DNA from 3 places in the Allobosea sp. 05T433 genome. Region 3 is predicted to be linked to each of the others. Evidence: predicted binding sites of a transcription regulator. Region 3 holds the regulator's gene; each other region holds the start of a gene.

Region 1 (9,627 bases), on a different contig from region 3:
CCCGCGCCACGAGATGAGACATCACTGCTGCCAGCCGGTCATGGCTGGTGTGGTGGATATGGTCGGCTTTCGTCGCAGCGAAGAGGACGCGCTCGATGCGTGGCGCGAACAGGCTCGTCAGCCAGGAGTTGCGACCGACGGAAAATGCCGTGAGGGCCTGGCCCAACGCCGTTTCAAGATCGGCGAGCGCCGGTGGACCGGCATCGAGCGCCGCCAATGTATCGACCAGCACGATCTGCCGGTCCAGGCGGGCGAAATGATCACGGAAGAACGGCGTCACCACGACGCGCTTATAGGCCTCGTAGCGATCCGCCATCAGCCCCGCCAGCGTGCCTGGCGCGACCTCGGTATCGGGAGCGACGTCGAGCGGCGCGAAGGTCAGCGCCGGTGAACCTTCGAGGTCACCGGGCATCAGGAATCGCCCGGGCGGGGTCACGGCGACAGCCTCCGGATCGGCGCGCAGCCTCGCAAGATAGGCCTTAAACAGATCGCTCGCGAGTTCCGCGGCCAGTTCATCAGGAGGCCCCGACGGATCGCGGACAGCGAGGCCATCGAGCCAGGGCTTGGCCGAACCGATCCGGTGAGGCTTGCGCGCATCCACGATCACCTGCCGCGACCACGTCTTGTAGTCGACGCCGATCAGCGCGAGATCGAGCAGCCATTCGCCGGGATAGTCGACGATATCCAGTGTCAGCGTCGCCGGCCCCTTGAACCAGCCGGCCGCTCGCTCGTAGTCGATCTCGACCCGCAGCTCCGCAATGCGTCGGGTCGACTCGGGCCAGCGCCGGTCGGGACCTGACAGGGCGGCGCGGTGAGCCTCATAGGGAAAACGCGGTATATCGGGATCCGGCTGGGGCACCAGCCGTACGCGCGTGATCCGTCCATCTGCCGCCGCCTTGAGCACCGGCAGCCTGGCGCCCTCGATGAGATTCTGGATCAGCGCCGTGGTGAAGACAGTCTTGCCCGAGCGCGACAGCCCGGTGACACCCAGGCGCAGGCGCGGCCGGGCAAGTCCAAGCAGGCTGTCACCGAAGGCCAGCGCGGCATTGCGCGCCTCGTCGAGATAGGAGGGGGAGCTCATGTGGCGAGGAACGGAGCAGGTCCGCTCATTCGTCCGGCCCTTCGCCCAGCGAGGCGGGCGTCACGAAACGATCGAGCCGCCCGCCGCGCGGTGCGACATCGCGCCAGTCTTCGACGGCGAAATCAAGCACGGCAAGCCCGCAGGTCGGGTATTTCTGTGCCATTCGCGCCGCCGCATAACGGTCGCCATGGCCGGTCAACTTTGCGGCCAATTCCTCAAAGCCGGGATTATGCCCGATCATCAGGAGCGTGCGGACATTGGCTTCCGTGTCATGGACGACCTGCAGCAATCGCTCGGGCTTGGCCTCGTAGATGCGTGGTTCGAGATGGCTCCCGGGGCGCTCCGGCAGCATCGGCCCGACCAGCTCCCAGGTTTCGGTTGTCCGTCGTGCTGGCGAGACCAGCACGAGATCGGGCAGCAGCATCTCCTCTGCCAGATAGCGCCCCATGACAGGGGCTGCTTCGCGGCCCCTGACCGCTAGTGGTCGCTCCCGATCGGTGAGACCGGTGGACCAGCTCGACTTGGCGTGGCGGAGAAGCAGAAGGCGCAGCATAATCAGAACCTAACCATCTGCTTCGGGTTTTGCGAGAGGCCGCGCACGACTCTCAAGCCTCTGCGCCCCCACCCTCCTCCTCTTCGCCCGGCTCGTAGCGCAGCAGGTCGCCGGGCTGGCATTGGAGCGTGTCGCAGATGCGCGAAAGCGTATCGAAACGCATGCCACGGACCTTCCCGGACTTGAGCTGAGACACCTGCTGCTCGGTCAGGCCGATGCGCTGGGCAAGTTCCTTCGAGCGCATCTTTCGACGCGCCAGCATGACATCGAGTTCGACGATGATCGGCATCGCCCTGTCCTACACGAAACTCTGATTCTCGTCAGAGAGGCGCATCGCCTCGCGCAGCACCAGCCCGAAGGCGACAAGGACAGCACCTGCAGCCAGCGCGCCGAACATGCCGGGATCGAGCGTGATCGCAAGCTGCCTGCGGCCGGCCGGATTGTCATAGGTCAGCGCCACGCTCTGCAGGGCGCGCGCAATCGGGGTCGCCGCACCAAACAGAATGAGCAGCCAGCCGATCCGGCTGAGCTCGACGGCATTGACGACTTCAAGGACCCGTCCCTTTCCGAAGCGCCCAAACAGGTTTGCGAGACGCAGCATCGCGTAGATAAACAAGCCAGCCGGAACGGTGGCGACAGACAGGGCGAGCCAGTAGCTGCGCATCGCCGTCGTCAGCGGCGCGACAGTTACGCCAATGGTGCCACGCGCATGATTGGCGAGGCTTTCAGGGTCGCTCCACAACCAGACCACGCCAAATCCCATGAGCAATGCTGCGGCATAGCTGGCGAGCCGTGCTGCCATGCTGACGCGCTTCAGCCTGGCCAGCGGCGCATCGCTCGACCCCAGAGTGTTTTCCGCGCTCATTTCATTCTGCCCTCGATTGACAAAATTAAACTAATAGATGAATTTTTGAATGTCTAGGCTACATCCTCATTTGAAATTGACGAGCCTCACCATGCGTCCCTCCCTGTTCGCTTCCATGATCGTGGCCGCCCTTGCCGGCGCGTGCGGCCATGTCCCGCTGAGTTCCCTGCCGAAATTGTCGCGCATCGACATGCGCAGCACGACTTTGGCCGATCTGCGTGCCGCCATCAGCCTGCCGTCCGACATCCGCCCCCTGCCGGGCGGCGTCACCATGACGATCGTGGTCTCCCCCAAGGGCGGCGGGCGCCATGAGCGCAAAGTGGTGCTGGAAGAAGTGCGCGACGCCACCGAGCTCGCCGCATTGCCGGTCATGACTTCGCCGGGACGGCGTCTGGCCGTGTTCCGGCTTAGCCCCGCGGATGCAACCAAGCTCTCGGTGTTCCGCGAGGAACTGCTTGTCGGGGTCGGCAACAGCGGCAATCGCGGTTCCCTGGCGCTAAACGCGGACAAGGCCTGCCGTACGGGAGAGCTCGGCGACAAGCCAATCCTGATGACGAGCTATCTGAAGACGTCGGAAACGCAGGACTACGTCGTCGTGGCGCGCGATTTCGATCTGCGCGAAGCCGTGCGCGAGGTCGATGCCAAGATCGATCTCGCGGTGGCGATCCCGCCTTGCAATCCCTGAGCGGTCAGCCGCTCAGCGGCTCTCCCGCCTCACCATGAAGGCGAGCTTCTCGAACAGACTGACATCCTGCTCGTTCTTGAGCAGCGCTCCGTGCAGGGGCGGGATCAGCTTGCGCGGGTCGCGCTCACGCAGGACCTCGGGGCCGATATCCTCGGCGACCAGCAGCTTCAGCCAGTCGAGCAGCTCCGAGGTCGAGGGCTTCTTCTTGATTCCCGGAACTTCGCGCACCTCGAAGAAAAGGCGCAGCGCCTCCTCCATCAGCCGCTTCTTGATGCCGGGGAAATGCACTTCGACGATCGCCTGCATAGTCTTCGTATCGGGGAAGCGGATGTAGTGGAAGAAGCAGCGGCGTAGGAAGGCGTCCGGCAGTTCCTTCTCGTTGTTGGAGGTGATGATCATCACCGGGCGCTGCGCGGCCCGAACCGTCTGGCCCGTCTCGTAGACATGGAACTCCATGCGATCGAGCTCGAGCAGCAGGTCGTTGGGGAACTCGATATCGGCCTTGTCGATCTCGTCGATCAGCAGCACGGGTCGTTCGCCCGAGGCGAAGGCTTCCCAGAGCTTGCCGCGCTTGATGTAGTTGGAGATATCGGACACCCGCGGGTCGCCGAGCTGGCTGTCGCGCAGACGGCTGACCGCGTCATACTCGTAGAGACCCTGCTGGGCCTTGGTCGTCGATTTGATGTGCCAGGTGATCAGCGGCGCCTTCAGGGCCGATGCGATCTCCTCCGCCAGCACGGTCTTGCCGGTGCCCGGCTCTCCCTTGACCAGCAGAGGCCGCTCCAGCCGGATCGCCGCGTTGACAGCGACGGTGAGATCCTCGGTCGCGACATAGGAATCGGTGCCGGCAAAACGCATGGAAACCCCTTCGAACAATGCGGGCGGAAGCTACGGGCCGTCTCCGCCAACGGCAAGTTTTTTGCTGGGGTCCGCACAAGCGCTTGTATCGCAAGCTCTTGGACCGCAAACATGATTCGCCCCCTGAATCGGCAACGCGAGGATAGCTTGGCAGCCACGATCGACCCCTCGGCCTATAAAGACGCCATCGTCGTCCTCGCCACGGCCGGCGTAATCGTGCCATTTGCCAAGCGCTTCCGCGTCAATTCGATTGTCGCCTTCATGGCCTGCGGCGCGCTGCTCGGCCCCTTCGGATTGGGCGGCCTCGTCTCTTCGGTGCCGCTGCTGCGCACGATCACCGTGTCCGACTCGAGCACATTGACCGGCCCCGCCGAAATCGGCGTTGCCTTCCTGCTCTTCGTCATCGGGCTCGAGCTCTCCTTCGAGCGCCTGATGACCATGCGCAGGCTGGTCTTCGGCCTCGGGCTCGGGCAGGTCGCGCTGTCTGCCGCAATCATCGGCGGCGGCGCCTTCCTGCTGAAGCAGCCCGCTGCGGCGGCCTTGATCATCGGCTTCGGCCTCGCCCTGTCCTCGACCGCCATGGTCGTCGAACTGCTCTCGGCCAAGCGCCGCATGATGACCTCGGCCGGGCGCACCAGCTTTGCGATCCTGCTTTGCCAGGATATCGCGGTCGTGCCCTTGCTCTTCCTCATCGCCGTCCTCGGTGCGCAGAATGGCGGCTCGCTGATCGCCGGCCTTGCGCAGGCGCTCGTGCACGCCTTCGCAGCGATTGCCGGCATTGTGGTGGTCGGGCGGCTGGCGCTTCGTCCGCTCTTTCGCCTTGTCGCCTCGACGGACAGCTCCGAGAGCTTCCTTGCCGCAACTCTGCTGGTGGCACTCGGCACGGGACTTGTGGCGGCAACAGCTGGCCTCTCCATGGGCCTCGGCGCCTTCATCGCCGGCCTGCTCCTGGCCGAAACCGAGTATCGGCGCGCCATCGAAGTCACGATCGAGCCGTTCAAATCCCTGCTGATCGGCGTCTTCTTCCTGATCGTGGGCATGAGTGTCGATCCCGCGCAGCTTGCAGCCCAGCCCGCAATCATCCTCGGCATCGCGGCCGGCCTTCTCCTGACCAAAGTGCTGGTTGTGCTGGGCCTGGCCCGGCTGCTGGCTCTCTCCGTCCCGACAGCGCTCGAGACCGCGATCATGGTCGCTCCGGGCGGCGAATTCGCCTTCGTGCTGCTCAATGCGGCTGTCGGCGCGAAGCTTGTTGACCAGCACGCGGCAAGCCTCGTGCTTGCCGCGGTGTCCCTCACCATGGTGGCGCTGCCATTATTGGCTCGTGTAGCACGCCATATGGCGGCGCGTTTCGCGCCGCCGGTGATACTGCCTGAGGAGGCTACGATCCTGCCGCCCGACGATCATGCGGGGCGTGCGATCGTCATCGGCTGCGGCCGGGTTGGCAGGCTCGTCGGTTCGATGCTGGAAGAGCACAAGAAGCCCTATATCGCGCTCGACTCCGACCCGATCCTGATCGCCGGCCAACGGCGCGCTGGCCGACCCGCCTTCTTCGGCGACGCGACCAAGCCCGACTTCCTGAAACTCTGCGGCGTGGTCGACGCAAGCGCCCTGATCGTCACGATCCACAACCACCGTGCGGTCGATGAGATCGTCAAGGCGGCAAGGGCTCTGCGCCCCGATCTCGTCATCGTGGCGCGCGCCCGCGACGCCGCCCATGCCCGGCATCTCTATGAACTCGGCGTCAACGACGCAGTGCCGGAGACCATCGAGGCCAGTCTGCAATTGTCGGAGGCAGCACTTGTCGGCCTTGGCGTGCCAATGGGCCTCGTCATCGCCTCCGTGCACGAAAGAAGGGATGTGTTTCGGCGCGAACTCAAGCCCGCTGCCGCTCCTGCGCCTGCGCTTCCCCGGCACGGGCGTTCGCGAAGGTTGTAATGCTCTGGACCGGAGCGCGCCGGGAAATCCGCTGGATATGCCCGTAGAACTGCTCGGCACTGCTCTGCCAGCTATGGCCTGCGGCAAGTCCCAGGCAAGCTTCGCGCGGGATGCGCAAGGCCGCTAGCGCTGCGCGCCGCAGATCCTCGTCCAGCACGGCGGCACCACTGCCGGCAAAGACATCGCTCGGCCCCTGCACCGGAAAGGCGGCAACGGGCAGCCCGCTTGCCGCGGCTTCGAGCAGCACGATACCAAAGGTGTCGGTCAGACTCGGAAAGACGAAGACATCCGACGACGCATAGATCGCGGCCAGGTCGTCGCCCTCGCGCGTGCCCAGGAATGTCACATCCGGGAAGGCCCGCTGCAGATCCGCGCGCGCCGGGCCATCGCCGACGACGACCTTGCTGCCGGGCAGGCGCAGCGACAGGAAGGCATCCAGGTTCTTTTCGACCGCGACGCGCCCGACGCTGAGGAAGATGGGACGCGGCAGGTCGAGCACGCTTGCCTGGCGCGGATGGAACTGCTGGAGATCGACGCCTCGCCCCCAGCGCAGAATGCGCTCGAACCCGTTCTCCTTCAGTTCGGCCTCGACTGTCGCGGTCGAGACCATGACCCCGGCAGCCGCCCCATGGAACCGGCGCAGGAACTGGTAGCTCCAGCGTTCCGGGATGGGCCAGCGGGCCGCGACATATTGCGGGAACCTTGTGTGGTAGCTCGTCGTGAACGTCCGCTTCTGCGCGAGGCAGACGGCGCGGGTCAGCCAGCCGATCGGCCCTTCCGTCGCGATATGGATGTGGTCCGGCCCAAAATCGGTGATGCGCCGGGCGATGGCGCCCTGCGTTGCCAGCGCGATGCGGATATCGGGATAGGATGGCAAGCCGATCTGCCGAAATCCGTCGGGCGTCAGCATATGCGGCGTCACACCGAATGACGGTCCTGCCTCGACCATCTGCTCCAGCGACCGGACGACCCCATTGATCTGGGGGCGCCAGGCGTCCGTCGCGATGAGGACGCGCATCAGGCGGCCTCGCTGACCAGAGCCGGCAGCGGGATCGGCCGCACGGGCTCGCTCTTGAGCCGGTATTGCGGCCAACGAATGACCTCGAAGCGGCCGTCATGATGCTCGACCACAGCCGTGCAGCTTTCGACCCAGTCGCCCGTGTTGATGTAGGTGAGCCCGTCGATCTTGCGATGTGCGGCGTGATGGATATGGCCGCAGACGACGCCGTCTGCACCATGGCGGCGGGCCTCGGCGGCAAGGCAGGTCTCGAACTCGCCGATATAATTGACCGCATTCTTCACCTTCTGCTTGGCCCAGGCCGAGAGCGACCAGTGCGGCAGATGGAAGAGGCGACGGACCTTGTTGACGACCGTATTGGACGCAAGCGCAACCGTGTAGGCCCAGTCGCCCAGCAGGGCGAGCCATTTTGCGTTGCGCACGACCAGATCGAACAGATCGCCATGGATCACCAGCAGGCGCTTGCCGTCAGCGGTTTCATGCAGCGCATGGTCGGCGATGTGGATTCCGCCGAACTCGCTTCCAGTGAAGTCGCGGAGGAAATCGTCGTGGTTGCCGGTGATGTAGATCAGCCGCGAACCCTTGCGCACCTTGCGCAAGAGCTTCTGCACGACGTCGTTATGCGCCTGCGGGAAGTACCAGCCGCTCTTCAGCCGCCAGCCGTCGATGATGTCACCCACGAGATAAATCTGCGGAGCATCATAGGCCCGCAGGAATTCGAGCACGAGATCGGCCTGTGCTCCTCGCGTTCCCAGATGCAGGTCGGAGATGAAGATGCTGCGAACCTGCTTCGCCTCGTCCTCGTCGCTCATGCCGCCAGCCCATCTTGTTGCATTGCTTGCGGCGTGTGTCTGATTTGCATTGCGCTTTGATGACGCAGAACTCAATCCGTGGTTCTGCTCAGCTGAACATCAGCGAAAGCTCGGGAGAAACGCGATGGATTTGGGTATTGCCGGCCGTACGGCCATCATTTGCGCCTCGAGCAAGGGGCTTGGCCGCGGCTGCGCCGAGGCCCTCGCAGAGGCCGGATGCACCGTGGTCATCAACGGCCGCGACGCGACCACGCTGGAGGCCACGGCAAGCCAGATCCGGGCCAAGTATGGTGCAACCGTGATCGCGGTCGTTGCCGACGTCTCGACCCGCGCAGGTCAGGACGCGCTGCTCGCCGCCGCGCCGGAGCCGGACATCCTGGTCAACAACAATGGCGGCCCACCGCCGAAGCCGTTCCGCGAAGTCTCGCGCGAAGCGCTACTCGAAGGCGTCATCCAGAACATGGCGACGCCGGTCGAACTGATGCAGCGTGTCGTCGACGGCATGATCGCGCGCGGCTTCGGCCGCATCGTCAACATCACCTCGATGAGCGTGCTGACCCCCTTGACCGGGCTCGATGTCTCGTCGGGCGCACGCGCCGGTCTGACCGCCTTCTTCTCCGGCGTCGCCCGCGAGGTCGCATATGCCAACGTCACCATCAACAACATCCTGCCCGGCATGTTCGATACCGATCGGCTGAAGGGCTCGACCACCAAGATGGCGGCGATCAAGGGGATCACGCCCGAAGAAATGACGAAGGGCCGCATGGCCGAAATCCCGGCGAGGCGCTTCGGCAGCGCCGAGGAGTTCGGCAAGGCCTGCGCCTTCCTGGCAAGCGCCCATGCCGGCTACATCACCGGCCAGAACCTGCTGATCGACGGCGGCGTCTTCAAGGGAACGTTCTGAGACGCGGCAAGGCCAGCATCTGCCCCGGTGAGCCTTGCTGTCCGGGGCAGGAATTCTCTCCCAGTTCCTGCCGCGCAAGACCCGCATCCAGCACGCTTCCCCGGCACGCATGCGCCGCCGCGGGCATCAGGGTTGCAAGCATTGCGCTTGGACCGGACGCGCGAACGTGATCTAGAGGGACAAGTCTTTTATAAGACTCTCTCCCCCGACACGTACGCGCAGCACCGTTGTCTCCTCTCCTCGGCATCACGCTCAAGCTGATCTCGGCTTTGTCCTTCACCCTGATGTCGGCTGGCATCAAGGCGATCGCGGCCCGTTATCCGACAGGGGAACTCGTCTTCGTCCGGTCCTTCTTCGCGCTGATCCCGCTGCTGCTCTGGCTCGGCTGGCGCGGCGAAATTCCTGCTGCCCTGAAGACCAAGAATCTGCGCGGCCATTTCAAGCGGGGGGTGATCGGTTCGACCGGCATGTTCTGCGGCTTCGTAGCCTTGAGCTTTCTGCCGCTCCCGGACGCGGTCGCGCTCGGCTATGCCGCGCCGCTCGCAGTCGTCGTGCTTGCAGCTCTGGTGCTGAAGGAGCGTGTCCGCATCTATCGCTGGAGCGCGGTGACGATCGGCTTCATCGGCGTCCTGATCATGCTGTCCCCGCATCTGGGCAGTTTCCAGATCGCTGGCAGCAATGCACCGGCAATCGGCGCGGCCTTCGGCCTTGCCGGCGCCTGCTGCTCGGCTTTTGCCTCGATCGAGGTGCGGCAATTGACCATGACGGAGCGCACCGGCGCGATCGTCTTCTATTTCACGCTGATGACGACGACGCTCGGCCTCTTCACCATCCTGCTCGGCTGGCGCATGCCCGATCTTCAGGACGCCGCACTCATGGTCGCGATCGGCATTCTTGGCGGGCTCGGCCAGATTTT
Region 2 (9,627 bases), on a different contig from region 3:
CTCTTAGCCGCTGCGGTCATGGCGGAATTGGTAGACGCACTACCTTGAGGTGGTAGCGGGGAGACCCGTGGAGGTTCGAGTCCTCTTGACCGCACCAAATTCAGGCTGATGCCTTGAAACGGCGACCCTCGCGGGTCGCCGTTTTGGTTTTCGGCCCTGCCGGCCATGAAACGTGAGGTCGCCGCGGCGCGTTGCCAGCACAGTCCACGACTGACACAAGGGGCCCCTTCCTCGAATCTATGCCTTTTCCTCGAATCCATGCCTCTTCCTTGAATTGTGGAGTCGGACCGATGGTCGAAGCCGAAAACGCTCCCGACGAATCCGCCGCCCGCAGGATTCGTGACGAGGATGGCGCGATCGATCCCGCGCTGGTCGAACAGGTCTCGCAGGCCGTCCTGCTCTCGGACATCACGACGTTGCGCGGCATCGTTGCCGACATGCACGAGGCCGATCTCGGCGCCTTGCTGGAAGCGCTCGACGCCGACGAACGCCCGCGCCTCATCTCGCTGCTCGGCTCCTATTTCGACTTCACGGCGCTGACCGAAGTCGACGACACCGTTCGCGAGGAGATTCTCGAAGAGCTCTCGGCCGAGACCGTCGCGGAAGGCGTACGCGAACTCGACACTGACGACGCGGTCTACATTCTCGAGGACCTCAACGAGGCGGACAAGCAGGAGGTCCTCGACAAGCTCACGCCCTCCGAGCGCATCGCCCTGCAGCAGGGCCTGGATTATCCCGAGGACACGGCCGGCCGGCGCATGCAGAGCGAGGTCATCGCCGTGCCGCCCTTCTGGACCGTCGGCCAGACCATCGACTTCCTGCGCGACACCGCAGACCTGCCCGACCGATTCTTCGAAATATTCGTGGCCGACCCGGCCCATCATTTCGTCGGCACGGTGCGGCTGGACCGACTGCTGCGCAACCGGCGCCCCGTGGTGATTTCGCAGCTGCTGGAAGAGGACCGGCGGGTCGTCGAGGCGACCGACGAACTCGAGGACGTGGCGCGGCTGTTCCAGCGCTATAATCTGGTTGCCGCACCGGTGATCGATGCGACCGGTCGTCTCGTCGGCGTGCTGACCATCGACGATATCGTCGACGTCATCGAGGAAGCCGCGGACGAGGATGTGAAACAGCTCGGCGGCGTCAATCCCGACGAAGAGCTCTCGGACCCGGTCCGGAAGATCATCTGGAGCCGCTTCAGCTGGCTCTTCGTCAACCTGATGACCTCGTTTCTCGCCGCCGCGGTGATGAGCCTGTTTGAGAATCAGCTCGCAAAAGTCGTGGCGCTGGCGATCCTGGCGCCGATCGTAGCGAGCCAGGGCGGTAACGCCGCCACTCAAACCATGACGGTCGCCGTCCGCGCCCTGGCCACGCAGGAGCTTGGCGCCTGGAACCTGCGGCGCTTCTTCACCCGCGAACTCGTCGTCGGCCTCGTGAATGGCTTCGGCTTTGCCGTGATCACCGGCGCCATCGCCGCCGCCTGGTTCGGGAGCGCGGGCCTCGGCGCCGTCATCGCGATCGCGATGGTCGTCACCCTGATCTCGGCCGCCATTGCCGGCGTCCTCATTCCACTGGCACTCGACAAACTCGACATCGATCCGGCGATTGCGTCCGGAACCTTCGTCACGACGGTCACCGACGTGGTCGGCTTCTTCGCCTTTCTGGGGATCGCCACACTTCTGCTCGGCCTGGGGTGACGAAAGCAAAAACTTCGGTAACGTAAACCGGGCGTCAAGTTTTCTCCGCAATTCTCTGCGAGATGATCGCCCGTCGCATGTCCCGCCTCCGTTCAGCCCCATTTCTCGCCGTCGCCGTCGCCGCGCTCGCGGTCCTTGGCGGCTGCGTGGCGTTCGAGGGCCGATATCCGCAGAAGGGCGATGCCCGGCCGCATCCCGGCGTCGCGAGCGCCCTGAACTATGCCGTCCAGGGCATCGATATCTCGCGCTGGCAAGGCGAGATCGACTGGGCCGCGGTCAAGGGCGCCGGCACCCGCTTCGTCTACATGAAGGCGACGGAGGGCGGCGACCACATCGACCCCTCCTTTCTGCGCAACTGGGAAGGCGCGCGCCGGGCCGGCGTGCCGCGCGGAGCCTACCACTTCGTCTTCTGGTGCCGCCCCGCCCATGAGCAGGCAGTCTGGTTCAAGCAGCATATCCCGAACGACCCCGGCGCCTTGCCGCCGGTGCTCGATGTCGAGTGGAACGGCCATTCCAAGACCTGCCCGCAGAAGATCGACCGCTCGCTGGCACTGGAGAAGATCCAGCTGATGCTGACCGAGCTCGAGCAGCTCACCGGCAAGAAGCCGATCATCTATACCGACATCACCTTCCATAAGGACGTGCTGGAAGGGCAGTTCAACGAATATCCCTACTGGATCCGCTCGACGGCAGCGAAGCCCGAGACACGCTACGAGAACCGCCCCTGGGCCTTCTGGCAATTCACCACGACCGGCCGCGTGCCGGGCATAAGGGGCGATGTCGACCGCAACGCGTTCTTCGGCGACGAAGAGCAGTTCATCGGCTGGATCAACGGCGAGTTCGACATCGGCCGGAGGCAGTGGACCAAGCGGCGCGCCTCTCCGGCGCAACCCAGCCCCAGCATCGTCAATGATCCGGAATTCGAGCCTCCGGTCAGCCAGGCTCCGCCCGCCCCGGTCATACCCGGCGCGCTGCAGCCCGTGCCGTCCTCGCTGCAGATCGGCGGATAGCGGGCGCGCCGGTTAACCAACCCTGAAATCATCCGCTCGCATCCGAGCGAACGCTTACCGCGCCTTAACCACGACTGCCGCACCACTGTTTGCATGCAGGAGGGGCGGATGCCGGCGCGTATGAAGACCGATTACAAGGGACTGCGGTGCTTTCTTGCAGTTCTCGGCCTCACACTCGGCTGCTCCGGCCCTGCCCTCGCGCTCTATCCCAAGAAGGGCGACGCCTCGCCCCATCACGGCGTCCGAGATGCACGCCGCCAGGCTATCCAGGGCATCGACATCTCGCGCTGGCAGGGCGAGATCGACTGGGCCAAGGTCAAGGATGCCGGCACCCGCTTTGCCTTCATCAAGGCGACCGAGGGCGGCGACCACCTCGACCCCAATTTCCGCAAGAACTGGGAGGGGGCGAAGAAGGCCGGCGTCGCGCGCGGCGCCTACCATTTCGTCTATTGGTGCCGCCCGGCCAAGGATCAGGTGCGCTGGTTCAAGCGGCATATCCCGAAGGACCCGGAGGCCCTGCCGCCTGTGCTCGATGTCGAATGGAACGGCGAGTCGGAGAGCTGCGGCAAGAAGATCCCGCGCGATAAGGCGCTGGCGAAGATCAGCGAGATGCTGAAGGGCCTGCAGGAACACACTGGCAAGAAGCCGATCATCTATACCGACATCACCTTCCACGAGGATGTGCTGGAAGGCGAGTTCAACGATCATCCCTACTGGCTGCGCTCAACCGCGGCCCCACTGCGCCACCGCTATGAGCGCAGCAAATGGGAATTCTGGCAGTTCACCACCACAGGACGCKTGCCCGGCATAACCGGTGACGTCGACCGCAACGCCTTCTTCGGCTCCGAGCGGGAATTCGCGGCCTGGCGCGAGGGCCGTTTCGACATTGGAGCCCGGAAGTGGCGAGGTGGCGAACCGAAGGTTGCCGGCAACCGCGCACCTGCGACATCGGCTGGCTCCAAGGCTCCGCAGGCTGCCGGAGGCGCGACGCTCAAGATGCTGCCTCCCGCGCGCGTTCCGGGCAAGGCGACCGCCAACCGTGATCCACAAGTGACCGGCTCTCTCGCCCGCGATTGACTTTGCGGCACCCGTTGCGCTGTCACGAAGCTGTCATGAGACGCGCGCCCTGATCCCGGGCAGCGCAACCTCTCATGAGAAATCGCCCGCCAGGGCGTGGCCGGAATGCTCCATGATCTGCAATCCCGGGCCGGGTTCGTCTGGGTCTACCATTTTGCTTCCGACGGCCGTGCGCATCTCCTTCCTCGCCGCGAGATGCCCGACCTTGCCCTCCCCGGGGCCGAGTTCATCTGGATTCATCTCGATCTCGTGCATGGCCGCGCCAAGCAATGGGTCGCCGATTGCACCGCTCTGCCCGCCGAGGCGCAGACCCTGTTCCTGACCCAGGACGATCACCAACGCCTCCATCACAATCGTGACTTCGCCTGGGGCATCACCTTCGACCAGATCCGCGAGGTCGACAGCCCCGCCGACGAGATGGGCATGCTGCACTGGATCATCGCCGACCGGTTTCTGCTGACAGGTCGGAGACAGGCCATGCAGGCAACGCGCCTGACGCGCGACGCCTTGGAGGCCGGCTACCGGGCGAGCTCGCCGGTGATGCTGTTCGAGCGCATCATCGAGTTCGTCATAGAGGATGTGGCCGAAGCGGTGATGCAGCTGACAGAGGACACCGACTCGATCGAGGACCATGTCATCGACGAGCGCGTCAGCGACGAGGCGCGCCGGTTAGGGTTGATCCGCCGGCGGACGGTGAGGCTGCACCGCCAGCTCAACGGGCTGCACCAGCTCTTCCGTCGCTTCTCCGAGAATGCCTCGACACGGGCTGCGCCGGAGACCGTGAAGAGCGCCGCCAGCCGCCTGCTGCAGCGCGTCGACACCATGCTGACCGACGTCCAGATCGTGCAGCAGCGCGCCCGCCTGCTGCAGGACGAGATTGCCTCGCGCCTGACCGCCCAGACCAACAGCCATCTCTATGTGCTCTCGATCCTGACCGCGACGCTGATGCCGGCGACGCTGATCACCGGCCTGTTCGGCGTCAACACCAAGGGCCTGCCCTTCCTCGAGAACGAATGGGGCTTTGTCTATGTCGTGATCCTGTGCGCCCTGGCAGCGCTCAGCGTGTATCTACTACTCAAGCGCCGCGACATGATCCACTGAGCCCGGGCGGGCCCCTGATGCATCACAGCGCGGCGATGCGCGGGTTCACCTCGACGGTGACATGGGACAGCATCGGCAACCCGGCGAGCAACGCCTTGTAGGCTGCGGGCGGCTTCGGATCAGTGGCCACGACCGAGACGATCGCCGAGCAATGCCCCGGCCCAACCTGCCAGAGATGCAGGTCTGCGACCTCTGCGCCCTCGGCGGTGAGTCGCGCCTCGATCCCGGCGGCGAGAGCCTTGTCGGGCACAGTGTCGAGCAGCACCGCTCCCGAGGCGCGCAGCAATCCGAACGACCAATGCGCGATCACCAGCGCGCCGACGATGCCCATCGCCGGGTCGAGCCAGACCCAGCCATAGAGGCTGCCGCCGAGCAGCGCGACGATGGCAAGCACGGAGGTGAAGGCATCCGCCAGCACATGCAGATAGGCCGCCTGCAGATTATGATCCCGCCCACTCCCGGGGTGGTGGTCATGATGGTGATTATGGTCCGCGCCACCATGCGCATGATGGTGATGGTCATGGTGATGCGCATGGCCATGGTCATGTCCGTGCTCGCCCTTCAGCAACCAGGCGCTGGCGAGATTGACCGCAAGGCCCAGAACCGCGACGGCAATCGCCTGCCCGAAGACGATCGGCACCGGCTGGACAAGCCGCATCACCGATTCCCAACCGATGAACAGAGCGACCAGCGCCAGGACGAGCGCGCTCGCGAAAGCCGCGAGGTCTCCGAGCTTGCCGGTGCCGAAGCTGAAGCGTGGGTCGCGGGCGTGACGCCGCGCGAAGCGATAGGCGAGAGCCGCGATCAGCAGCGCCGCCGCATGGGTCGACATGTGCCAGCCATCGGCGACGAGCGCCATCGAGCCGAACAGCGTACCTGCGACGATCTCGCCGACCATCATGATCGTGGTCAGCGCAATGACGATCCAGGTGCGCCGCTCGTTCTCCTGGTGATCGGAGCCGAGGAAGACATGGTCGTGACGCGGCGCCAGGCTGGCCAGTTCGGACATCGCTGGAACTCCGGTTGGTTCAAAGATACTTGGTCAGCGCCTTCAGGCTCTCGATCGAGCGCCGCGTCTCGGGTGTCTGCGTGCCTGTCGTCTCGAACAGGTGATGGTCGATATGGTCGAAGATCAGCAGCATCTTGACCTTCTCCAACGCCTTTTCGACCGCCTGGAGCTGCTGCACCACCTCCGGCACCTCGCGCCCTCCCCCGAGCATCTTCACGACGGTGTCGAGATGCCCCTGCGCCCGGCGCAGCCGTTTGACGATATCGGGATCATGTGCGTGGCTCATGCTCATATCCTATCCAGGGGGATAGGATATGTAAACCGAGCGTCGGCGCTCCCACCCCCTCTCGGTCGCCGGCTGCAAGTGGCATGGCAGATCACCCACCGGTGTGGCCACGCCCATCCGGGAGATCGCGCCGGAACAGCCTGACAGGGCCACAAAGCGCGCTATAACGCTGCAAAGCCGTGCCCGATGCGCGGCGTCTTCCGGGAGGCCACCATGCTCGCCAACGCCCCGCGCCCGTTCAATTTCGATCTCGGCGAGACCGCCGACGCGATCCGCGACACGGTCCACGCCTTCGCGCAGGAGAAGATCGCGCCGCGCGCCGAGGAGATCGACCGCTCGAACCAGTTTCCGCGTGACCTCTGGCCCCAGATGGGCGCGCTCGGCCTGCATGGCATCACAGTGAAGGAAGAGGATGGCGGCGCAGGCCTCGGCTATCTCGAGCATGTCGTGGCGATCGAGGAGGTCAGTCGGGCCTCCGCCTCGGTCGGCCTGAGCTACGGGGCCCACTCGAATCTGTGCGTCAACCAGATCGCCCGCAACGGAAATGCCGCGCAGAAGGCGAAGTACCTGCCAAAGCTGATCTCGGGCGAGCATGTCGGATCGCTCGCCATGTCCGAGCCCGGCGCCGGCTCGGACGTGGTCTCGATGAAGACACGGGCCGAGAAGAAGGGCGACCGCTACGTCATCACCGGCAACAAGATGTGGATCACCAACGGCCCGATCGCCGAGACGCTGGTGGTCTACGCCAAGACCGACCCCGCCGCCGGCGCGAAGGGCATCACCGCCTTCCTGATCGAGAAGGGCATGAAGGGCTTTTCGACCGCCCAGAAGCTCGACAAGCTCGGCATGCGCGGTTCGGACACCTGCGAGCTCGTCTTCGAGGAGTGCGAGGTCCCGGAGGAAAACGTGCTCGGCCAGGTCGGGCGCGGCGTCAACGTGCTGATGTCGGGGCTCGACTATGAGCGCGTCGTGCTCTCGGCCGGGCCCCTCGGCATCATGCAGGCGGCCATGGACGTGGTCATGCCCTATATCCACGAGCGCAAGCAGTTCGGCCAGTCGATCGGCGAATTCCAGCTCGTCCAGGGCAAGGTCGCCGACATGTATGTGATGATGAATGCCTGCAAGGCCTATGTGTATGCCGTCGCCAAGGCCTGCGACCGCGGCGAGACCACGCGAGAGGATGCCGCCGGCGCCATCCTGATCGCGGCCGAGAAGGCGACGCAGATCGCGCTCGACGCCATCCAGCTTCTGGGCGGCAACGGCTATATCAACGATTACCCGACCGGCCGCCTGCTGCGCGATGCAAAGCTCTACGAGATCGGGGCCGGCACCAGCGAGATCCGCCGTATGCTGATCGGCCGCGAGCTGTTCCAGAAGACGAAATAGGCCAGTGCCCCTCTATTTCGCCTATGGTCTGAATATGGACATCGCCGGGATGGCCAAGCGCTGTCCCGGTTCGAAGCCACTCGGACTCGCGCGCCTGCCGCGCCATCGCTTCATCGTGACGAGCGATGGCTATGCCTCGGCTGTTCGCGATCCGCGCGAAACCGTCCATGGCGTGCTCTGGGACTGCTCGCTCGGCGACATCCGCGCACTCGACAAGTTCGAGGACATCGCCAGCGGTCTCTATGTGAAGATCAGCCAGCCGGTCATCGTCGAGGGCGGCGCCAAGCGGGCCCTGGTCTATATCGGCGGCAGCGGCACGCTCGGAAAGCCGCGCCCCGGCTATATGGAAACCGTAATCGCGAGCGCCAAACACTGGGCGTTACCAGAGACTTACGTCACAGGCCTGAATCGGTTTCTGACCAAACCGAATCTCGAAATGAAGTCGTTGAATCCAGATGTGAGCGCGGAGCTTCCGCCCGGCCCTGTCGCGGGTGTCCGGCCGCGAGCCCCGGCTCCGAAATAGGTCGGCGGGAACCTCCGCGTCTTGCCCCCCGGAGGCGAACACGCGTATGGCCGGGACAAGCCCGACCATACGCAAAGGGCGCGCCGCCAGGCAGTCTGGCGGCTTATGCATCGGCCCGAAAAGTGGATTGCGGTTTTCGGGAAAGCCGATGCAATGACAGATGGTTAGATCATCGGACCGGATACGATGTCCGGTCCTATGATCTATGCCGCCAGACCCTTCGCCAGTTCGCTGACCTGCTTCTCGAACAGCGCGCGATAGGCGCCGTTCTCGCGGGTCAGCAGCGCCTCGTGACTGCCTTCTTCGACCACCCTGCCGCGATCGAAGACCAGGATGCGATCCATCGCCCGCACCGTCGAAAGCCGGTGCGCAATGACGATGGTGGTGCGACCCTGCATCAGGCGCTCCATCGCCTCCTGGATCAGCGCCTCCGATTCCGAATCGAGGCTCGAGGTCGCCTCGTCCAGGATCAGGATCGGCGCATCGGCCAGGAAGGCACGCGCGAGCGCAACACGCTGGCGCTCGCCACCCGAGAGCTTGACGCCACGCTCGCCGACCAGCGTCGCGTAGCCCTTGGGCAGGCGCATGATGAAGTCATGCGCGTTGGCGAGCTTCGCCGCCTGGACAATCCGGGCCATCGAGGCGCCCGGCTTGGCATAGGCGATGTTCTCCGCCAGCGAGCGGTGGAACAGCACCGGCTCCTGTTGCACGATGGCGATCTGCGCCCGCAGGGAGGTCTGCGTCACATCAGCGATGTCGCGCCCGTCGATGGCGATGCGCCCCCCGGAGACGTCGTAGAGACGCTGAACCAGCTTGACGAAGGTCGTCTTGCCGGAGCCGGAGCGCCCGACCAGACCGACCTTCTCGCCGGCCCGGATCGTCAGCGAGAAATCGCGATAGAGCGGCTCGACATGGCCTCCGTAATGGAAGGTCACCTGCTCGAAGGCGATCTCGCCCGCCGGCACCACCATGTCGGTCGCTCCCTTGCGATCGGGCACCCCATAGGGATGGGCATGCATGGCGACGAGTTCCTCCATGTCGTTCACCGAACGCTGGAGGTTGTGCACGTGCTGGCCGACATCGCGCAGATAGCCGTGAACGACCGCATAGGAGGTCAGCACGAAGGCGACGTCGCCCGGCGTGGCCTGGCCGTTGGCCCAGAGCCAGATGACGAGGCCGATGACCGCGGCGCGAAGCGCCAGCAGGACGATCTGCTGGGCCGTGCCCGAGGTCGTGCCGCGCACCCATGTCCGGCGGGTCCTGAGCGCCCATTTCGCCAGGACGCCGGCCAGGCGGCCGTCCTCGCGCAATTCGGCGCCATAGGCCTTGACCACCGGGTTGCAGGAGATCGCATCAGCCAATGCACCGCCGACACGCGTGTCCCAGCTATTGGCGAGCCGCGCAGCGGGCGCGACGTAGCTGAGCGACAGCGCGATCGTGACACCGACATAGATCACCGAGCCGAGGAAGACCACGAGGCCCATCGCCGGCCAATGCCATGCCAACAGTGCCGTCGTGCCCACCAGCACGACCAGCGA
Region 3 (9,627 bases):
ATCGAGCACCTGAGCCGATGCTGGAGCGACCAGCGCCCCGGCCAGGAATGCGGCGCCCCTGAGGGCGGCACGTCGGGAGATGGTGGCCTTACCATCGGCAATCTCGAATGCCTGTCCCATGGCCATCCCCCCTTGAGCACCATTCATTCGAAAGGATACCGGCGGTGCAATCGTGGAACTACGGACCAAGGTCGAAGAGCATTCGGGCGGTAGGTCTTGCAGCCCTTTGGCCGTGGCGCTGGCGCGCCCGGAGCAGGGAACGGCAGATGCTGGACTCGGGCAGAGCCACTACGGGCAGCTATCGCCGGCCGCGTCGCTTGGCCTGTTCCCCCGCGCCCTTCGGCCGCGATTCCGGAACCGGACCCATCTCGTCCAAGTTCGGCTTGCGCGGACGCGAGACCGGTTTGGCTTCGCCGCCGCCCCAGTTATGCGGGCCCATGTCCTCATCGGTGGGTTTGCGCGCCCGTGTCGGCAGGTTCGCCGACGCGCCGTAGCTGCGCTCCCCCTTGTACTTGCCAGCCGAGGCCTCGACATCGCTCTGGCGGGCGAGCGGGTCATCGGAGATGGCGAGTTCGGTCGCCTGCAGGCGCTTGATCTCGTCGCGCAACCGGGCGGCCGTCTCGAATTCGAGATCGGCGGCAGCCTCGCGCATGCGCTTCTCGAGATCGGCCAAGGCGGCCTTGAGGTTGTGCCCGGCGATCGGCGCATCGACCAAACCCTTGTCGACCGTGACATGGTCGCGCTCGTAGACCGAGCCGAGGATGTCGCCGATGGCGCGCTTGATCGTCTGCGGCGTGATGCCATTCGCGAGGTTATAGGCCTCCTGCTTCTCGCGGCGGCGATTGGTCTCCGCCATCGCGCGCTCCATCGAGCCTGTGATGTGGTCGGCATAGAGGATGACCTTGCCGTCGACATTGCGGGCGGCGCGGCCGATGGTCTGGATCAAGGAAGTCTCGGAGCGCAGAAAGCCTTCCTTGTCGGCGTCGAGAATGGCGACGAAGCCGCATTCCGGGATGTCCAGGCCCTCGCGCAGCAGATTGATGCCGACCAGCACGTCGAAAGCGCCGAGGCGGAGATCGCGCAGAATCTCGATGCGCTCGATCGTGTCGATGTCGGAATGCATGTAGCGCACGCGCACGCCGTTCTCGTGGAGGTACTCGGTCAGGTCCTCGGCCATGCGCTTGGTCAGCACGGTGACGAGGCTGCGGTAGCCCTTCTCGGTGACCTCCTTGATCTCGTCGAGCAGGTCGGCAACCTGGTGCTTGGCGGGGCGGACCTCGACCGGAGGGTCGATCAGCCCGGTTGGACGGATGACCTGCTCGGTGAAGACACCGCCGGTGCGGTCCATCTCCCAGCCGCCGGGCGTCGCCGAGACATGCACCGATTGCGGGCGCATCGCGTCCCATTCCTCGAAGCGCAGCGGCCGGTTATCCATGCAGGACGGCAGGCGGAAGCCGTATTCGGCCAATGTCGCCTTGCGGCGGAAGTCGCCCCGGTACATGCCGCCGATCTGCGGCACGGTGACGTGGCTCTCATCGGTGAAGACCAGCGCATTGTCGGGCAGGTACTCGAACAGGGTCGGCGGCGGCTCGCCCGGCTTTCGGCCGGTGAGATAGCGCGAATAGTTCTCGATGCCGTTGCACGAACCGGTCGACTCGATCATCTCTATGTCGAAGGTGCAACGCTGGTCGAGCCGCTGCGCTTCGAGATAGCGCCCCATGCGATTGAGTTCCTCAAGGCGGGCCTTGAGCTCCTCCTTGATCGACTTGACAGCCTGGGTCAGCGTCGGGCGCGGCGTGGTGTAGTGCGAATTGCCGTAGACTTTCACGAATTCGAGGTCGGCCGTCTTTTGACCGGTGAGCGGATCGAATTCCGAGATGCTTTCGACCTCGTCGCCGAACAGGCCGATGCGCCAGGCGCGGTCCTCATAGTGGGCCGGGAACAGCTCGATGACATCGCCACGCACGCGAAAGGTGCCGCGGGCGAAATCGCCAAGCGTGCGCTTGTATTGCAGGGCGACGAGATCGGCGATGAGCTGACGCTGCTCGATGCGCTCGCCGAGTTTGATGGCGAAGGTCATCGCCGTATAGGTCTCGACCGAGCCGATGCCGTAGATGCAGGAGACGCTGGCGACGATGATGACGTCGTCGCGCTCCAGCAGCGAGCGCGTGGCCGAGTGGCGCATGCGGTCGATCTGCTCGTTGATCGAGGATTCCTTCTCGATAAACGTGTCCGAACGCGGGACGTAGGCCTCCGGCTGATAGTAGTCGTAGTAGGAGACGAAGTACTCCACCGCGTTGTCGGGGAAGAAACTCTTGAATTCACCGTAGAGCTGTGCGGCCAGCGTCTTGTTCGGGGCGAGGATCAGAGCCGGGCGCTGCGTCTCCTCGATCACCTTGGCCATCGTGAAGGTCTTGCCGGAGCCGGTAACGCCGAGCAGGACCTGGTCGCGCTCCTGCCGTGCGACGCCGTCGACGAGATCGGCGATCGCGGTCGGCTGGTCACCAGCCGGCTCGAAATCCGACTGCATGCGGAAGGCGATGCCGCCCTCGGACTTGTCCGGGCGGGCCGGGCGATGCGGCGTCCAGGGCTTGCCGGGATCGATGAAGGGGCTGCCGGACTCGAGCAGGTGCTGCAGCGAATGCGCGGTGACGGAGGCAGCGGTCTCGCCCTCGGCCTCGCCGAAGGCAGAGGCCGCGTCGCCTTTCTTCGGCTTTTTCTTCAGCTTGGTGTCGCCGGGGCGCGGCTCGCCATAACCGGCCTGCGGCTGGTCGCTGAAACCGGAGGCGCCGCCCGGGACCGCCCTGCCGCGGTTGATCGCGGGATTGAGCAGATCGGCGAGATAGCCCTCGAGCGGCTTCAACTCGGGCTTGGTGGCCTTGGAGTTCGGCGTGCGCGCGGAGGCGGGCTTTTTTGCAGGCTTAGCCTTGGCGGTCGTGTCGGAGCTTTTCGGCATGGCGGCAATATGGGGCGAAACCGGGCGGAGCGCGAGGGGTACGCCGTCGCAGCAGGCGGATAACTGACAGCAGGTGACAGGAGTACACCGTGGCAGGAGAAGCCGGATTGAAGCGGTCCCGGGGGTGGGCGCGATGCAAGTCCGGCTTTCATCGCGCGCCGGCGCATATCGAGACGGAGCGAGGCTTATCCGCGGGACTTGGTCTTGCCGCAGCCGCCGGACATGTTGAGGGTCACGGCTGCGCGAATGAGAGCCTTCAATGCCCCTTCGTCAATCGTCTCACCCTCGTGGATGTCGATGGCCCGCCTGGTGTTGCCATCCAGACTGGAATTGAAGAGGCCCGATGGGTCGTCGAGTGAGGCCCCCTTGGCAAAGGTCATTTTGACGACGCTCTTGTAGGTCTCCCCAGTGCAGATCAATCCGTCGTGGGACCACACCGGAACCCCTCGCCATTTCCACTCCTCTACCACCTCAGGATCGGCTTGCCTGATCCATACGCGGAGCTGGGAGAGCATCTTGCCTCGCCAGTCGCCCAGCTCGGTGATCCGCTCGTCGATCATCCGAGACGGGGAGTTTTCGTTCTGGGACTCGCTCTGGCTCATGATCTTCCCTTCTCTCCGGAACTCTCGCTTCTGGGATCGGGCCAACCGTCTGCTCGAGATCGCAGCGCAACCTCTCGAAGAGGCTGGGCCGGCCGGTAAACGTCTTGGAGAGCACGGTGTGTCTGCACGGATCACAACGCATAACTCTCTGGCTATTGATCTGCATTCATAATCATTGGGCTATACGTCAGTCAATCGAAGCCTGCGCGCGCAACGATCGCCGTCGGGTCTCGCAACTCAGGATCAAGGTGGCCGCGACGGACGGCCGACGCAAGCGCGGCGCTCTTCCGGCATCGGCTGCCCCCTTGGGAACGGGACTGCGCTCGTGATCGGGGGCCAGGGGCAGCGCGCGATGGCTCTGCTCTTGATGGTGCGGCCGGACACGGGGGTGTAGACTGTTCGGGTCTTGTCTTCGGCAGTGCCTGATCCCCATCTCCAAGTGATCGCCGCTTCAGAGTCCAGCATCGGGTTGGCGCTGCATCGCAAGCAGTCGTGAGGACGTAACACTGAAAGCTGTGGTCCGGTTCGCCGGATGTGCCGAGATCAATAGGAGGAGGCCAGAATGACTCGCGCCTTCGTCAAGGAAGCAGAGGAAAGAGGGACCCTGGACGAGCTGCCGGACCGGCCAGTCTCGCCTCACCCGAACCTCGTGACGCCTGAGGGGCTCGCACAGATCGAGGCCCAGCTGGCGCGCTGGCATGACGAACACGCGGCGGCGCTGGCCGGAGGCGACCGCACCGAGATCGCTCAGACGCGGCGCGAGTTCCGCTACTGGGCGGCGCGGCGCGCCAGCGCCAAGCTGGCCCCTGCGCAGGAAAGGCACGACATCGTCCGCTTCGGCTCGACAGTGACGATCCGCCGGGCCGATGGGCGCGAGCAGAACTGGCGGCTGGTCGGCGAGGACGAGGCCGATCCGGCACACGGAACGCTGCCCTATGTCGCGCCGTTGGCGAGCGCGCTGATGGGCAAGGGCATTGGCGAGAGCGTCAGCATCGGCACTGAGGCGGTCGAGATCATCGCGATCTCCTGAGGCGATCGTTCAGCTATCCGCGAGCCAGGCCTGAATCCCTGCTGCAGCTGCGACTCCGGTCGCGAAACAGGCCTGCAGCAGATAGCCGCCGGTCGGCGCCTCCCAATCCAGCATCTCGCCTGCGACAAAGGTACCGGGCAAGCGTTTCAGCATGAAGCCTTCCTCGACCTCGGCCGCGGCGACGCCACCGGCGGTGGAGATCGCCCGCTCGATCGGTCTGAGACCGGTGAGCACCAGAGGCGCGGCCTTGATCAGTGCGGCCAGCCTCTCCGCGTCTTCGGGGAGTGGCCCCTTCGCCGCTTCGCGCAGCAGCGCAATCGCGGATGGAGCAAGACCTGCAGCCTTGCGCAGATGATTGCTCAGCGTCACGCCCTTGCGACGATGCGCGAGGCGCTGGACCAGCAGTGCCGCCTCGTGATCGGGCCGCAGATCGATGGTGATGACCGCCCTGCCCTCGCGCAGGATCGTCTCGCGAATCGGGGCAGAGAGTGCATAGACCGCGCCGCCTTCCAGACCCGTCGCATCGATCATCGCCTCGCCGGGCACGGATTGGCCGCCGAAGCTCAGGACGATGCGCTTCAACGGTACTCCGGCAAAACGCTCTCGCATGGTCTGGGACCAATCGACCGTGAAACCGCCATTGGCCGGGCGCAGCGGCGCGATCGCAACGCCGCGCGCCGCCAACAAGGGTGCCCAGCCACCATCCGAACCCAGCCGTGGCCAGCTCGCACCGCCGAGCGCGAGCAGCGTCGCGTCGGGCCGCGCCTCGACATCGGCGCCATCGCGGCTCCGGAACGTCAGAGCTCCCGCTTCGCTCCAGCCGGTCCAGCGCTGCCCAGGCGCGAAGGCGACGCCGAGACCATCGAGCCGGCGCAGCCATGCCCGCAGCAGGGGCGAGGCCTTCATGGCGCGCGGGAAGACGCGGCCGCTGCTGCCGACGAACGTGTCCTGCCCGAGCGCATCGGCCCAGTCGCGCAGGGATTGTGGCGGGAAGGCGCGAATGGCCGGCTCCAGCCAGGCTTGCGCATCGCGATAGCGGGGCAGGAACCTGTCGAGCGGTTCGGAATGGGTAAGGTTCAATCCGCCGCGCCCGGCCAGCAGGAATTTGCGGGCCGGCGAGGGCATGCGATCGTAGATCGTGACGGTGTCCCCGGCTGCCGCAAGGCGCTCGGCCGCGATCAGCCCGGAGGGCCCTGCTCCAATAATGGCGACGTGATGTGTGGGCATCGGTCCGGCTTGCCGTCAGCGCGCCCTGCGGTCAAGGGTAATCCCGCCCCGAAGGCCATCGACAGGGACGAACCATGCCGACCATCGCCGCCTATTTCGGCGCAGCCATTCTCGAAATCGCCGGCTGTTTCGCGTTCTGGGGCTGGCTCCGGCTCGACAAGCCCATCTGGTGGCTCGTACCCGGACTGTTTTCGCTCGCCCTGTTCGCCTGGCTGCTGACGCTGGCGGAGAGCGAAGCCGCCGGACGGGCCTATGCCGCCTATGGCGGCGTCTACTCTGGGCCGTGGAAGGCTTTCGCCCCGACCGCTGGGACATTATCGGTGGGCTGATCTGCCTCGCCGGCGCGGCGATTATTATCGCAGGGCCGCGCTAGGGTATCGGCCCGAAAGGTGGATTGCGGTTTTCGGGAAGGCCGATGCAACCATAGACGGTTAGATCGTCGGGCGGATTCGATATCCGGCCCGATGATCCAAGTCCCCGATGATCCAAGTCTCAGCTCCGCGCAAAGGTCTCGTCGAAGGCATAGCCGGCACCGCGCACGGTCCGCAGCGGGTCCTTGGCGTTGTCAGGAGTGATCGCCTTGCGCAGCCGGCCGACATGGACGTCGACGGTGCGCTCGTCGATATAGACGTCGCGGCCCCAGACCGCGTCGAGCAGCTGGGCCCGGGAATAGACCCGCCCCGGCGCCTGCATCAGGAATTCGAGCAGGCGGAACTCGGTCGGGCCGAGATGCAGCTCGCTGCCTGAGCGGCGGACACGGCGGGTGGTGCGGTCGAGTTCGAGATCGCCGGCGGCCAACAGGCCGGCGACATGACCCGGCTTGGCGCGGCGTAGCAACGCCTGGATGCGGGCGATCAGCTCGGGCAGCGAGAACGGCTTGACGACATAGTCGTCGGCCCCGGTGGCGAGGCCGCGCACACGCTCGGTTTCCTCGCCGCGGGCGGTGAGCATGATGATCGGCACCCGCTCGGTATCGCGACGGGTCCGCAGCCTCCGGCAGAGCTCGATGCCGGAAAGGCCCGGCAGCATCCAGTCGAGCAGCACGAGGTCCGGCGTATGATCGCGCAGATGCAGCTCGGCATCGTCGCCACGCGCGACGCTGTCGACCTCGAAGCCCTCGGCTTCGAGATTGTAGCGCAGCAACAGGGTCAGCGGCTCTTCGTCCTCAACGATCAGGATGCGTGCAGGCATGTCTCACTCGGTCCCAAAGGTGTCGGGCGCCGGTCACTCACCGGTGGCGGCGTCCAGAAGGATATTGGTCGTGTCGAGCTTCGGGCGGGCTGCGTCCAAGGCTTCGCCCGTGACGAGATAGTGGATCGTCTCGGCGATGTTGGTGGTGTGGTCGCCGATGCGCTCGACATTCTTGGCGCAGAACAGGAGATGCGTGCAGAAGGTGATGTTGCGCGGGTCTTCCATCATATAGGTGAGCAGCTCGCGGAAGAGCGAGGTATAGAGCGCGTCGATCTCATCGTCGCGGCGCCAGACCTCCATGGCCTTCTGCTCGTTGCTGACGGCGTAAGCGTCGAGCACGTCCTTGAGCTGGGCCTGAACCAGGCGGCTCATATGCTCGAGGCCGACGACCGCGCGCGACGGCGGCTGGAACTGGCCGGAGATGGCGACCGCGCGCTTGGCGATATTCTTGGCGAGATCGCCGACACGCTCGATATCGGCGGCGATGCGGATGGCGGAGATCAGCTCGCGCAGGTCGTTGGCGAGCGGCTGGCGCCGGGCGATGGTGAGCACCGCCTTCTCCTCTACCTCGCGCTGCAGATTGTCGAGGCGCTGGTCGGCGCTGATGACCTTCTGTGCCAGCCCGGTGTCGCGGCGCACCAGGGCGACTGTCGAATCGCCGAGCATGCGCTCCGACATGCCCCCCATCTCGGCCAGGCTGCGGCGGATCCCCTCGAGATCGGCATCATATGAGCGGACGATGTGATCAGTCATCGCGGCGTATCCTTTGTCGGCAAAGCAGTTGGAAGGCTGGGCGCCGGTTCAGCCGAAGCGGCCGGTGACGTAGTCCTGCGTCTGCTTCTTGTGCGGGTTCATGAAGATGGTGTTGGTGGCGTCGAATTCGATCACCTCACCGAGATACATGAAGGCGGTGTACTGCGAGATACGCGCCGCCTGCTGCATGTTGTGGGTGACGATGACGATGGTGAAGTCGGTCTTGAGCTGCTCGAGCAGGTCCTCGATCTTGCCGGTCGAGATCGGATCGAGCGCCGAGGTCGGCTCGTCGAACAGGATGACTTCCGGCTTCTGGGCAATGGTCCGCGCAATGCAGAGGCGCTGCTGCTGGCCGCCGGACAGGCCCATGCCGGAGGTCTTCAGCTTGTCCTTGACCTCGTCCCAGAGCGCGGAACGGCGCAGCGCACCCTCGACGCGGTCATCGAGCTCGGATTTCGGTGGCTTCTCGTAGAGGCGGATGCCGAATGCGACATTGTCGTAGATCGACATCGGGAAGGGCGTCGGCTTCTGGAACACCATGCCGACGCGCGAGCGCAGCTCGTTCACATCGATATCGTTGCTGATGACGTTGCGGCCGTCGAGCAGGATCTCGCCGGTGGCGCGCTGCTCGGGATAAAGCGAGTAGATCCGGTTGAAAATGCGCAGCAGGGTCGACTTGCCGCAGCCCGACGGTCCGATCAGGGCCGTGACATGGCGGTCCCGGAAGTCGAGATTGATGTTCTTCAGCGCCTTGTGCTCGCCGTAGTAGAAATCGAGGTTCTTGACCGCGATCCGGACGGGGGCCTCGGCATCAAGCGCTTGCGGGCTCAGTTCCAGCGTCGAAAGCATCGACTTGTTCCTTCAGATCGAACGCGACGAGGGTTTAAGGCCGTTCATTTGCCGCCCCGCACGATACGGCGGGCGATAAGCGAGAGGCACAGGATCGAGACGGTGATGATCAGCGAACCGGCCCAGGCGAGTTGCTGCCAGTTCTCATAGGGGGCGGAGGCGAACTGGTAGATCGTCACCGGCAGGTTGGAGACGCCGCCGACGAGGCTGGGCGAGAACCAGAAATTGTTGTTCAGCGCAGTGAAGATCAGCGGCGCCGTCTCGCCGGCGATGCGCGCCAGGGCCAGCAGGATACCGGTGACCATGCCGGATTTCGCCGCCCGCCAGGTCACGCTGGTGATGACGACCGAAGGCGGGGCGCCGAGCGCAGCACCGGCTTCACGCAACGAGCTCGGCACGAGGCGCAGCATGTCCTCGGTGGTGCGCACGATCACCGGGATCGCGATGATGCCCAGCGCCACGCCGCCGGCCCAGCCGGAATAGCCGCGGAATGGCTCGACCAGGATGACGTAGACGAAGAGGCCGATCAGGATCGACGGCGCCGAGAGCAGGATGTCGTTGATGAAACGGATCAGGTCCGCGAGCTTGGAGCCCTTGCCGTATTCGGCAAGGTAGGTGCCGGCGAGCACGCCCACCGGCGTCGCCACGGCGATGCCGAGGAAGGTCAGCACGATCGAGCCGACAATGGCGTTGGCAAGGCCGCCCCCCTCGCTGCCGGGACCGGGCGTCACCTGGGTGAAGGTCGCGACGGAGAGCCCGCCGATCCCCTTCACGAGCAGCATGCCGAGAATCCAGAACAGCACGAAGATGGCGAGAAGGGTGAAGCTGGTGGCGATGATCTTCATCGCCCGATCCGCGGTGCGGCGCGCGGGGCGGACGCGGCCCCAGACCTGATGAGGCGTCGTTGCGGGCGGGGTGACGGCGCTGTTCATGGCCAGGCTCCGCTCAGAAGGACTTGACGCGCGCGACAAGGATACGCGCGATCACGAGGACGACGAAGGTGACGAAGAAGAGGATGC

The links. Region 3 encodes PhoB, which activates phosphate uptake and scavenging genes when phosphate is short. Its sites were predicted from a motif close to TGTCATNNANCTGTCAT; they were not measured.
Region 1: a site for PhoB is predicted at 7,856-7,872, ahead of AC1DGP_RS16340 (UDP-2,3-diacylglucosamine diphosphatase). Genes of this name have one in related genera too.
Region 2: a site for PhoB is predicted at 3,805-3,821, ahead of AC1DGP_RS11405 (CorA family divalent cation transporter). Genes of this name have one in related genera too.

Annotation. Positions count from the first base shown of each region.
Region 1 is NZ_JBFTKS010000010.1:182,262-191,888, forward strand. Features, by position in the region: gene AC1DGP_RS16300 (YcjX family GTP-binding protein) at 1-1,081, opposite strand, end outside; gene AC1DGP_RS16305 (SixA phosphatase family protein) at 1,107-1,634, opposite strand; gene AC1DGP_RS16310 (helix-turn-helix domain-containing protein) at 1,687-1,923, opposite strand; gene AC1DGP_RS16315 (DUF2975 domain-containing protein) at 1,933-2,499, opposite strand; gene AC1DGP_RS16320 (hypothetical protein) at 2,591-3,184, shown strand; gene AC1DGP_RS16325 (AAA family ATPase) at 3,197-4,042, opposite strand; gene AC1DGP_RS16330 (cation:proton antiporter domain-containing protein) at 4,190-5,977, shown strand; gene AC1DGP_RS16335 (glycosyltransferase family 4 protein) at 5,916-6,995, opposite strand; gene AC1DGP_RS16340 (UDP-2,3-diacylglucosamine diphosphatase) at 6,995-7,807, opposite strand; gene AC1DGP_RS16345 (SDR family oxidoreductase) at 7,932-8,711, shown strand; gene AC1DGP_RS16350 (DMT family transporter) at 8,939-9,627, shown strand, end outside.
Region 2 is NZ_JBFTKS010000007.1:4,488-14,114, reverse strand. Features, by position in the region: tRNA gene AC1DGP_RS11425 (tRNA-Leu) at 13-97, shown strand; gene mgtE (magnesium transporter) at 291-1,697, shown strand; gene AC1DGP_RS11415 (glycoside hydrolase family 25 protein) at 1,775-2,707, shown strand; gene AC1DGP_RS11410 (glycoside hydrolase family 25 protein) at 2,816-3,784, shown strand; gene AC1DGP_RS11405 (CorA family divalent cation transporter) at 3,890-4,885, shown strand; gene dmeF (CDF family Co(II)/Ni(II) efflux transporter DmeF) at 4,908-5,894, opposite strand; gene AC1DGP_RS11395 (metal-sensing transcriptional repressor) at 5,914-6,180, opposite strand; gene AC1DGP_RS11390 (isovaleryl-CoA dehydrogenase) at 6,394-7,566, shown strand; gene AC1DGP_RS11385 (gamma-glutamylcyclotransferase family protein) at 7,571-8,089, shown strand; gene AC1DGP_RS11380 (ABC transporter ATP-binding protein) at 8,293-9,627, opposite strand, start outside.
Region 3 is NZ_JBFTKS010000009.1:120,725-130,351, forward strand. Features, by position in the region: gene nirK (copper-containing nitrite reductase) at 1-120, opposite strand, end outside; gene uvrB (excinuclease ABC subunit UvrB) at 299-2,956, opposite strand; gene AC1DGP_RS14825 (DUF1801 domain-containing protein) at 3,142-3,558, opposite strand; gene greA (transcription elongation factor GreA) at 4,121-4,588, shown strand; gene AC1DGP_RS14835 (TIGR03862 family flavoprotein) at 4,598-5,815, opposite strand; partial or broken gene AC1DGP_RS14840 (YnfA family protein) at 5,890-6,188, shown strand; gene phoB (phosphate regulon transcriptional regulator PhoB) at 6,308-7,006, opposite strand; gene phoU (phosphate signaling complex protein PhoU) at 7,040-7,759, opposite strand; gene pstB (phosphate ABC transporter ATP-binding protein PstB) at 7,808-8,608, opposite strand; gene pstA (phosphate ABC transporter permease PstA) at 8,653-9,540, opposite strand; gene pstC (phosphate ABC transporter permease subunit PstC) at 9,554-9,627, opposite strand, start outside.